Regions from separate parts of the Kitasatospora sp. NPDC085464 genome, predicted to be linked through region 3. Evidence: riboswitches for the same ligand, from Rfam matches in the RefSeq annotation. Region 3 holds a riboswitch; each other region holds the start of a gene.
What was found. A riboswitch is a leader RNA that binds a small molecule or an ion and turns the genes downstream of it on or off. The one in region 3 is predicted to bind S-adenosylmethionine.
Positions count from the first base shown of each region.

Region 1: linked by a shared signal. The riboswitch ahead of ACIGG8_RS35290 (IclR family transcriptional regulator) and the one ahead of thrC (threonine synthase) in region 3 are both predicted to bind S-adenosylmethionine.
Region 2: linked by a shared signal. The riboswitch ahead of ACIGG8_RS13115 (aminotransferase class V-fold PLP-dependent enzyme) and the one ahead of thrC (threonine synthase) in region 3 are both predicted to bind S-adenosylmethionine.

Region 1 is NZ_JBITTM010000053.1:57,453-60,705, forward strand. Features, by position in the region: gene ACIGG8_RS35280 (hypothetical protein) at 1-445, shown strand, start outside; gene ACIGG8_RS35285 (hypothetical protein) at 743-1,171, shown strand; SAM riboswitch class I at 1,328-1,470, shown strand; gene ACIGG8_RS35290 (IclR family transcriptional regulator) at 1,671-2,384, shown strand; gene ACIGG8_RS35295 (hypothetical protein) at 2,876-3,109, shown strand; gene ACIGG8_RS35300 (hypothetical protein) at 3,245-3,253, shown strand, end outside.
Region 2 is NZ_JBITTM010000012.1:124,472-127,724, reverse strand. Features, by position in the region: gene ACIGG8_RS13125 (hypothetical protein) at 1-195, shown strand, start outside; gene trpD (anthranilate phosphoribosyltransferase) at 315-1,391, shown strand; SAM riboswitch class IV at 1,501-1,619, shown strand; gene ACIGG8_RS13115 (aminotransferase class V-fold PLP-dependent enzyme) at 1,671-3,041, shown strand; gene ACIGG8_RS13110 (Lrp/AsnC family transcriptional regulator) at 3,078-3,253, opposite strand, start outside.
Region 3 is NZ_JBITTM010000020.1:72,884-76,136, forward strand. Features, by position in the region: gene ACIGG8_RS19385 (trehalose-6-phosphate synthase) at 1-479, opposite strand, end outside; gene ACIGG8_RS19390 (glucosyl-3-phosphoglycerate synthase) at 518-1,546, opposite strand; SAM riboswitch class I at 1,694-1,829, shown strand; gene thrC (threonine synthase) at 1,846-3,126, shown strand; gene ACIGG8_RS19400 (MoaD/ThiS family protein) at 3,195-3,253, shown strand, end outside.

The DNA.
Region 1 (3,253 bases), on a different contig from region 3:
CGTGCAGTCCCCGGCCGCGGCGGCCGCGGTCTTCGACACGCTGCTGCACTTCCTGCGGATCAGCCTGCGGACCGCGATCGTCCTGGGCGTGGTGGTGGCGCTCGGCGCCTACCTCTCCGGTGCGGGCCGCATGCCGCGCGCCGTCCGCGGCGGTGCCGACCACGTCGCCGACTCCGTCGCCGGCTGGAGCGACGCGCACGGCGTGCACACCGGCCGGGTCGGGACCTGGACCGACGCCCACCGCCGGTGGCTCGTCCTCGCGGCGGTGCTGATCGTCGCCCTGGTGTTCGCCCTCTGGAACCACCCGACCGTCCTGACGGTGCTGCTGCTCGTGCTGGTGCTGCTCGCGGTGCTCGCCGTCCTGGCGCTGCTCGCCGCCTCCGGACGGGCCGACGCCGACAGCCGTACCGACGAGGCCGGCGCCGGGAGCCGGACCGGCGAGTGACCCCGTCCGCGCGACGCGGACCTCCCCGACCGTTCCCCGCACACAGCGCAGGTGGCCATGACCAGTCGTCCGGACCCACACCGGCCGGCACCTGCCGCTGACGGACGCGGCGTCACGATCCGTGACCTCGTCGCGGTCCGCGCACGACAGGACGGGAGTCCGGCCCTACCGTGAAGGTAGGACTTCTGTTCCCTTCCAGGCGGTCGTCATGCGAGCAGCCGGGCCCCTGCGCCAGGCTGCCCGTCCCTCCCGTCTCCCGTTGCCCGAGAGGCGGTTGCCACCGAAGGAGTCAATGTCATGACCAGCAGTGTTGCCGGGGCCGGCCCCAGCACCCGCGCCCCCGAGCCCCGTCCCTTCGCGACCGGGTGGACCATCTTCGCCGGGGTCATGATGATCGCCGGCGGCATCATGGCGGTGTTCCAGGGGATCGCCGCCATCACCAAGGACAGCCTGATCGTCGTCACCCGGCACTACGTCTACTCGATGAACACCGAAGGCTGGGGCTGGATTCACGTCATCGTCGGGGTCGTCCTGGTGCTGGCGGGCGTGGCGCTGTTCAGCGGTGCTGCCTGGGCCCGGGTCGTCGGTGTCGCCGTCGCCGGCCTGAGCATGATCGCCAACTTCCTGTGGCTGCCCTACTACCCGCTCTGGGCCATCGTCCTGATCGCGCTCGACGCCTTCGTCATCTGGGCGCTGTGCGTCGGCACCACGAAGAAGGCGAGCTGACCACCCGACGGGCCGACGGCCCGTAGGAACCCCGGGCCGGCCACCACCGCGTGGCCGGCCCGATCGCGTCCGGGGGAGGGGAGTGGAGGGCGAGCGGAGGGCGAGTGGAGGGGGAGGCTTGGCGGGCGGCCCGGCGCATCTTGTATCGTTCCTCGCGAATCATCCAGAGGGGTGGAGGGACCGGCCCTACGAAGCCCCGGCAACTCCCCGTTCGACCCGGCGTCCGAAGTACGCGCCGTGCCGTGCGGGGGCAGTGCCAACTCCGGCCTGTCGCCACTGTGGCGCGGGAAAGATGAGGAGACACGGTGCTCTCTGTGCTGTCCTTCGCCCGGGCGCTTTCCGCCCCGGCCCTTCCGCGTACCCGTCTCGTGCCCGGCGCAGGCAATCGGCCGACTTCCCCGGCCCGTCCTCGCTGACCACCCCCCCGGCTCCCCGTCCGGGAGCCCCCGTGAGCGAAGCCCACCCGCCGCTCACGGGATTCGAGACGGAGTACCCATCCATGGACAACACGAGCGGCGTCGGCGTGCTCGACAAGGTCACCTCGATCCTCGGCACCCTGGAGGCAGGTCCCGCCACCCTGGCCGGACTCGTCACCGCCACCGGCCTGGCCCGGCCCACCGCCCACCGGCTCGCCGTGGCACTCGAACACCACCGGCTGGTCACCAGGGACATGCAGGGCCGGTTCATCCTCGGGCCCCGGCTCACCGAGCTCTCGGCGGCCGCCGGGGAGGACCGGCTGCTGGCCGCGGCCGGCTCCGTCCTCGCCCACCTGCGCGACGTGACCGGCGAGAGCGCCCAGCTCTACCGCCGGCAGGGCGAGATCCGGATCTGCGTGGCCGCCGCCGAGCGCCTCTCCGGCCTGCGCGACACCGTACCGGTGGGGGTCACCCTCCCGATGAAGGTCGGTGCGGCCGCCCAGGTCCTGCTCGCCTGGGAGGAGCCCGAGCGGCTGCACCGCGGGCTGCAGGGCGCCCGCTTCACCGCCACCGCGCTGAGCGGGGTCCGGAGGCGCGGCTGGGCCCAGTCCATCGGCGAGCGTGAACTCGGGGTCGCCTCCGTGTCCGCGCCCGTCCGCGGCCCCTCCAACCGGGTGGTGGCCGCGGTGTCGGTCTCCGGCCCGATCGAGCGGCTCACCAGGCACCCCGGAGCCCAGCTCTCCCAGGCGGTCGTCGAGGCGGCCCACCGGCTCACCGAGGCCCTGCGCCACCCCTGACCGGTTCACCGGGCCGCGCCTGCCCGGCCTCGCGCCGTTCGGCCTCGCGCTGCCCGGACGCGCGTTCCTCTTGCGCGGGCCGGGAGGAGGCGGCGGCCGGCGACACCGGGAACGGGGTGAACCGAACGCGGCACGCCATCCGTGCAGGGGTCGGGGGCTGCGTTGCACCGCCGTCCCCCGCCGCCGCCACGGCGGGCGGCGGCGGTCCGGGCTCGCCCAGCGCGACCGGCACCGCCCCGGCGCTGGCCGAGACCGGTGGCGGTCCCGGGCGTGCCCGGCACCGACCTGCCGCGCAACCTCGTGCTGCGCCTCGACGCGCTCGGCGCCACGGCCCCGGCTGCGCGGCGGGAGACGACCGGGGCGATCGGACCGGCCTCGGCACCGCTGGTGCGGACCAGTTCGGACCCTGCGCTCGGCGCCCTGCGGCCGGCGGAGCGGCGGGGGACGCCGGCCGCGACTGCGTCGGGTACGGCACCTTCACGGCCGCCCTGGTGGCCGGCCGCCGCACCGGCGAGGCCGGCCCCTCCGGCCTCGCCCCCGAGGCCCGCGTCCCGGCGGTCGTGGTCACCGACGACGCCGGGGCCACCACCCCGGACCTGCTGGGCGACGGGATCCGCGCCGCCGTCGGACCGGGCGCGCCGCCGGCTGACGGCCCGGGCCGGGGCGCGGCGGGGCCCGTCCCGCGCCCCGGCGAGGTTTCCTCCGGCAAAGTGCCGCCCAGGTGAACAATCGCGAGCACGTTTTCCGTTCAACAACACGACAGGCGGGCGAGCGGCTCGCGTCCAGGGCCGGGCAGATGAGTGAGGTGGGCTCCGATGAGGACCAAGGCGGTGGACCGTGATGGTGACAGACTGACGGTCATGACGGGC
Region 2 (3,253 bases), on a different contig from region 3:
CGCCAGCTGAAGGACGAGATCTACGGCTGCCCGCCGGTGCTGGTGCTGATCGGCCGGCCGCAGGACTCCTGGCTCGCCGCCTGGAGCCGGGCCGACGCCGCGATCTCCCACCCGGTGGACCCGGTGGCGCTGGCCGAGGCGGTCGCCACCCTGCTGCGGGCCCGGCTGGCCAGGCGGGCGCCGGCCGCCCGCTGAGCGGCGGCGTCTCAGTACTGGAGAAGACGGGGCCCTGGGGGCCCCGCCGCTCGATAGGCTGGCTCCATCCGTACGGACGCCCCCCGGAGCGGGGGGACAGACGACAGCTGGAGTCAGCCATGGTGAACGTGAACCCTGCGAACGGCGGTAGCGACCCCGCGCAGGTGGTCCGCTCCTGGCCGGATCTCCTGACGGCCCTGTTGAAGGGGGAGGACCTCGACCGCTCGTCCACCGCGTGGGCGATGGACCGGATCATGAGCGGCGAGGCCTCCCCCGCCCAGGTGGCCGGCTTCATGATCGCGCTGCGGTCCAAGGGCGAGACGGTCGACGAGGTCACCGGTCTGGTGGACGCGATGTACGCGCACGCCGAGCCGCTGGACATCGCCGGCCCGGCGGTGGACATCGTCGGCACCGGCGGCGACCGGGCGAAGACCGTCAACATCTCCACGATGTCGGCGATCGTCGCGGCGGCGGCCGGTGCCAAGGTGGTCAAGCACGGCAACCGGGCCGCCTCCTCCTCCACCGGGTCCTCGGACGTGCTGGAGAAGCTCGGGGTGGCGCTGGACCTCTCCGCCCGGCGGGTCGCCGAGGTGGCCGAGGAGGTCGGCCTCACCTTCTGCTTCGCCGCGAAGTTCCACCCCTCGATGCGGCACGCCGCCACCGCGCGGCGCGACCTCGGGGTGCCGACCGCCTTCAACATCCTCGGCCCGCTGACCAACCCGGCCAAGGTCACCTCCCACGCCATCGGCTGCTTCGACACCCGGCTGTCCGGGCTGATCGCCGGGGTGCTCGCCCGGCGCGGCTCGACGGCGCTGGTCTTCCGCGGCGACGACGGGCTGGACGAACTGACCATCACCACCACCTCACGGGTGTGGGTGGTGCGCGACGGGGTGGTCACCGAGACCTCCTTCGACCCGCGGGAGGTCGGCATCGAGCTGGTCGGCATCGAGTCGCTGCGCGGCGGGGACCCGGCGTACAACGCGGAGGTCGCGCGCCGTCTGCTGGCGGGCGAGCGCGGGCCGGTGCGGGACGCCGTCCTGCTGAACACGGCGGCGGCGCTGGTCGCGCTCGACCTGGGCGACGCGCCGCTGGCCGAGCAGCTCGCGGCGGGCATGGCGCGGGCGGCGGAGGCCATCGACTCCGGCGTCGCACAGGAGCTGCTGCGGCGCTGGTCGGAGGCCACCAGCCGTAGCTGAAGCGGTGGTTGGGAGCCCGTGCCGGAAACTCCGGCGCGGGCTCCCCGGCTGTCCGGATGGTGGATGCCCGTTTGACCGCCCGCCGGACGCGACCCTAGAGTCGGCGCCAGGTCATGAGTGACAGCGTCAAGCCCCAGCTTGCTGTCCGGCAACCCTCCGTCCGTGGCGGGGTGCCCTGGGTGAGGACCGGGTCGCCACGGCAAACCGTCCGTGCGACAAGCGCGGACACCCGACGAGTGGCACTCCCGGGGTCCCAGGCCCCTGAAGGAGTGCATCCTCATGTCCTCTCTCGCCACCGAGACCACCGCCCCGCTCGCCGTGCTCGGCTCCGACGTCCAGGTCCCGCTCGCCAGCGGTGAGAAGGTCGGCTACGCGGCGCTCGACTACGCGGCCAGCGCGCCGGCACTGCAGCGGGTCTGGGACGACGTCGCCGCCTACGCGCCGTACTACGGCAGCGTGCACCGCGGCGCCGGGTACCTCTCGCAGCTGTCCACCGACCTCTTCGAGCAGAGCCGACGCACCGTCGCCGAGTTCCTCGACCTGCGCGAGGGCGACCAGGTCGTCTTCACCCGGGCCACCACCGACTCGCTCAACCTGCTGGCCGCCGCCGTGCCGGCCGGCACCCGGGTGTTCGCCTTCGAGACCGAGCACCACGCCTCGCTGCTGCCCTGGGCGCACGCCGGACTGGACGTGACCTACCTGCGCGCGCCGCGCTCCCGGGCCGAGGCGGTGGCCGCCCTGGACGCCGCGCTCGCCGAGGCGCCCGAGGGCCCCAAGCTGCTCTGCGTCACCGGCGCCTCCAACGTGACCGGCGAGCTGTGGCCGGTCGCCGAGCTGACCGGGACGGCGCACCGGCACGGCGCCCGGGTGGTGCTGGACGCCGCCCAGCTGGCCCCGCACCACCGGGTCTCGGTGCGCGAGCTGGACGTCGACTGGATCGCCTTCTCCGGCCACAAGATCTACGCGCCGTTCGGCGCCGGGGTGCTGGCCGGCCGGGCGGACTGGCTGGACGCGGCCGAGCCGTACCTGGCCGGCGGCGGGGCGACCCGCACGGTGGCCCGGGAGACGGACGGCTCGGTGGCCGTGCAGTGGCAGACCGGCCCGGCCCGGCACGAGGCCGGCTCGCCGAACGTCATCGGCGCCTACGCGATCGCCTCGGCCTGCCGCGCCCTGGGCGAGGCCGGCTTCGACGCCCTGGAGGCCCGTGAGCGGCAGCTGGTCGACCGGCTGACCGCCGGGCTGGCGGAGGTCCCGCAGGTCAAGGTGCTGAACCTGTTCGGCGCCGGCTCGGCCCGGGTGGGCGTGCTGTCCTTCGTCGTCCGGGGCTGGAACAGCTCGCACTTCTCGGCCGCACTGTCCGCCGAGTACGGCATCGGGGTACGCGACGGCCTCTTCTGCGCCCACCCGCTGGTGCGCACCCTGTTGGACGACGAGGCCACCGCCGTGGAGTCCAGCTGCGGCGCTCCGGACCCCTCGCTGCCGGGCGAGCGCAGCCTGAACGCCATCCGGGTCAGCTTCGGCGCCGGGACCCCGGACGAGCACATCGACCGCTTCCTCACCGCCGTCCGCGAGCTGGTCACGGACGGCGCGGCGTGGAACTACCGCAACGAGGGCGGGCGTTGCGTCGCGGACACCCGCCGGAAGGGCTGAGCCCGGGCGCGTCGGGAGGGCTGAGTCCGGGCGCCGCTACTCGTCCAGGCCGAGGGCGAAGGCCGCCTCCAGGTCGTGCTGGGAGTAGGTGCGGAAGGCGATCTGGGTCTCGGTGTGGGCCACGCCGGGGACCTTGTTGAGCCGGCCCGGGATGACCTCGGCCAGGTCGTCGTGGCGGCGCACCCGGACCATCGCCACCAGGTCGTATCCAC
Region 3 (3,253 bases):
GCGTTCGGGGCGGCCTCGGTGGCCAGCGCCTCGGCGAAGGCCGCGTTGTAGGCCCGGTAGGCGGCCCATTCGGTGCGGAAGTCGGCGTCGAAGGCGGGGGCGGTGGGGGTCGCGTACAGCAGGTGGTGGACGAACCAGAGGGTGGAGTTGGCGACGCCGTTGTAGGCGCGGGCGAAGGTCTCGGGGTCGATGTCCAGCATCCGGACGGCCTGCCCGCCGACGTCGTGGCCGGCCAGGTCGAGGCGGCCGTCGGGGGCTTCCGCGGCGGCTCTGCGGTCCGCGGCGCCGAGGGCCGCGCAGACCCAGACGGCGTTCGGGTCGTCGATGGCGGAGAGGCCGGAGACCAGGCCCCCGCCGCCGCGCCGCAGGGTCAGCGTGCCGTCGTCGGCGGTGCTGAACGACACCGGTCCCCGGTTGGAGGCCACCAGGACGGGGGCGGTGCCGGTCGCACTCGAACGTTCGGTCGTGAGATCGCCCATGGTTGGCATGTTGCCGGGCGCCCGGCGTGGCAAACCCGTCATCGGTGGGTGGCGTATTCGGGGACGGTGTGCATCGGGGGGCGTTCCAGGGCGGTCACCGGGTGGGTGTGGGCGAGGAAGGCGCGGGTCTCCGGGTCGCGGGCGAACTGGGTGAGCTCCGGGCGGACCAGGTCGGCGGAGGCCTTGAGCCGGTGGGCGCGGTCGAGGCGTTCGAGCGCGGTGCGGTAGATGGTGGCGGCCATCCGGCCGAGCGCCTGGCCGTCCTGGTGGCGGTGGTGCCGGACGCCGACGTCCACCTGGGCCAGGGCATCCAGGCCGACCAGCTCCAACGCGTCGACGAGCAGGCCGAGTTCGACGCCGTAGCCGGTGGGGAAGGGCAGCCGTTCGAGCAGTGAGCGGCGGGCCGCGTACTCGCCGCCGAGGGGCTGGACGAAGCCGGCGAGTTCCGGCCAGTGCAGGTTGAGGAGGGGGCGGGCGACGAGTTCGGTGACCCGGCCGCCGCCGGCCGGGAGGACGGCGGCGCGGTCCCCCGCGGCGGAGCCGCTCAGTGCGACTTCGAGGGGGCGGTCGTACATGGCCTTGACCAGCTGGATGGACTCGTCGGTCAGCAGCGGCCCGACGATGCCGGAGACGAAGGCCGGGTCGAACTCGCGCAGGTCGGCGTCCACGAAGCAGACGATGTCGCCGCGGGTGACCAGCAGCGAGCGCCAGAGCACCTCGCCCTTGCCGGGGGCGGCGGGCAGCCGGGGCAGGATGGCGTCGCGGTGCTCCACCCGGGCGCCGGCCTCGGCGGCGGCCTCGGCCGTGGCGTCGGTGGAGCCGGAGTCGACAACGACGAGTTCGTCGACCAGCGGGAGCCGTTCCATCAGCTCGCGGCGGACGGTGCGGACGATGTCGCCGACGGTGGCCTCCTCGTCCAGGGCGGGGAGGACGACGCTGATCGTGCGGCCGGTGCGTTCCTTGGCCGCGAGGAGGGTGTCGACCGGCCGGTCGGCCGCGCTCCAGGAGCGGCGGCGCAGCCAGGACGCCGCCTGCGGGAGGAGCTCGGGAGTCGGTTCGGCGGGCACGGAAGTCTCCTCGGCGGGTCGGGTGGGACGGGTCATCTCGCGTGGCGGACGGTCCCGTTCAGGATTGGCGCCTTCGGATACAGTCTTCGTACAGCGGTAGGACCCATGCACGCCGGGGTCGCCGTCGAGCACCACCACAATTTCACAAGCTCATCCAGAGGGACTGAGGGAACGGCCCGTTGACGTCCCGGCAACCTTCTCGCGCGGCTGTCGACGACAGGCCCCGGCGGGACAGGTGCCAATTCCGGCCTGTGGCGCGTCCGCGCTGCGGGGAAGATGAGGAGAGAGGCCTCGCCGTCATGGCTATCGACACTGCCGCACCTGTTTCCGTGGACCTCGGCCCCGCCGCCGCCCTGTCCTGTCGGGAGTGTGGAACCCGCTTCCCGCTCGGTCCCAGCTTCGCGTGCCTGGAGTGCTTCGGCCCGCTGGAGATCGCCTACGAGTTCGGCAGCGAGGGCGCCGAGGAGCTGCGCAAGCGGATCGAGGCCGGCCCGACTTCGGTCTGGCGGTACGCGCCGCTGCTGCCGGTGCCGGCCGACGTCGCGTCCAAGCCCAACCTGAACCCGGGCTGGACCCCGCTGGTGAAGGCGGACAACCTGGGCCGCGAGCTCGGCTTCACCGCGCAGCTGCACATCAAGGACGACTCCGGGAACCCGACGCACTCGTTCAAGGACCGCGTGGTGGCCTGCGCCATCGAGGCGGCGCGGGCGTTCGGCTACACGACGCTGTCCTGCTCCTCCACCGGCAACCTGGCCGGTGCGGTGGGCGCGGCGGCCGCCCGGGCCGGCTTCCGGTCCTGCGTGTTCATCCCGCACGACCTGGAGCAGGGCAAGGTCGTCATGGCCGGGGTGTACGGCGGCGAGCTGGTCGGCATCGAGGGCAACTACGACGACGTGAACCGCTTCTGCTCGGAGCTGATCGGGGACCCGGCCGGCGAGGGCTGGGGCTTCGTCAACGTCAACCTGCGGCCGTACTACGGCGAGGGCTCCAAGACGCTGGCGTACGAGATCTGCGAGCAGCTCGGCTGGCGGCTGCCGGAGCAGATCGTGATCCCGATCGCCTCGGGCTCCCAGCTGACGAAGATCGACAAGGGGCTGCAGGAGCTGATCAAGCTCGGCCTGGTCGAGGACCGGCCGTACCGGGTCTTCGGCGCCCAGGCCGAGGGCTGCTCCCCGGTGTCGGCCGCCTTCAAGGCCGGCCGGGACGTGATCAAGCCGGTCAAGCCGGACACCATCGCCAAGTCGCTGGCGATCGGCAACCCGGCCGACGGCCCGTACGTGCTGGACATCGCCCGCCGCACGGGCGGCGCGGTGGAGGACGTCACGGACGCCGAGGTCGTGGCGGCGATCCGGCTGCTGGCCCGGACCGAGGGCATCTTCGCCGAGACCGCGGGCGGGGTGACCGTCGGCGTGCTGAAGAAGCTGGTCGAGACCGGGCAGCTGGACCCGGCCAAGGAGACCGTCGCGATCAACACCGGCGACGGCCTGAAGACCCTGGACGCCGTCTCCGACGCCGGGATGAGCGCCGTCATCCGCCCGACGCTGGACGCGTTCCGCGCCGCCGGCCTCGCGTCCGCCTGAACCACGCCGCCGGCCCCGTGCCCGCCCCGACCGCTGCCCCGCAGAGCCGCACCCCCGCAAGGAGAGTCATGAGCGCCAACGTCCGCATCCCCACCATCCTGCGCACCTACACCGGCGGCGCCGCCGA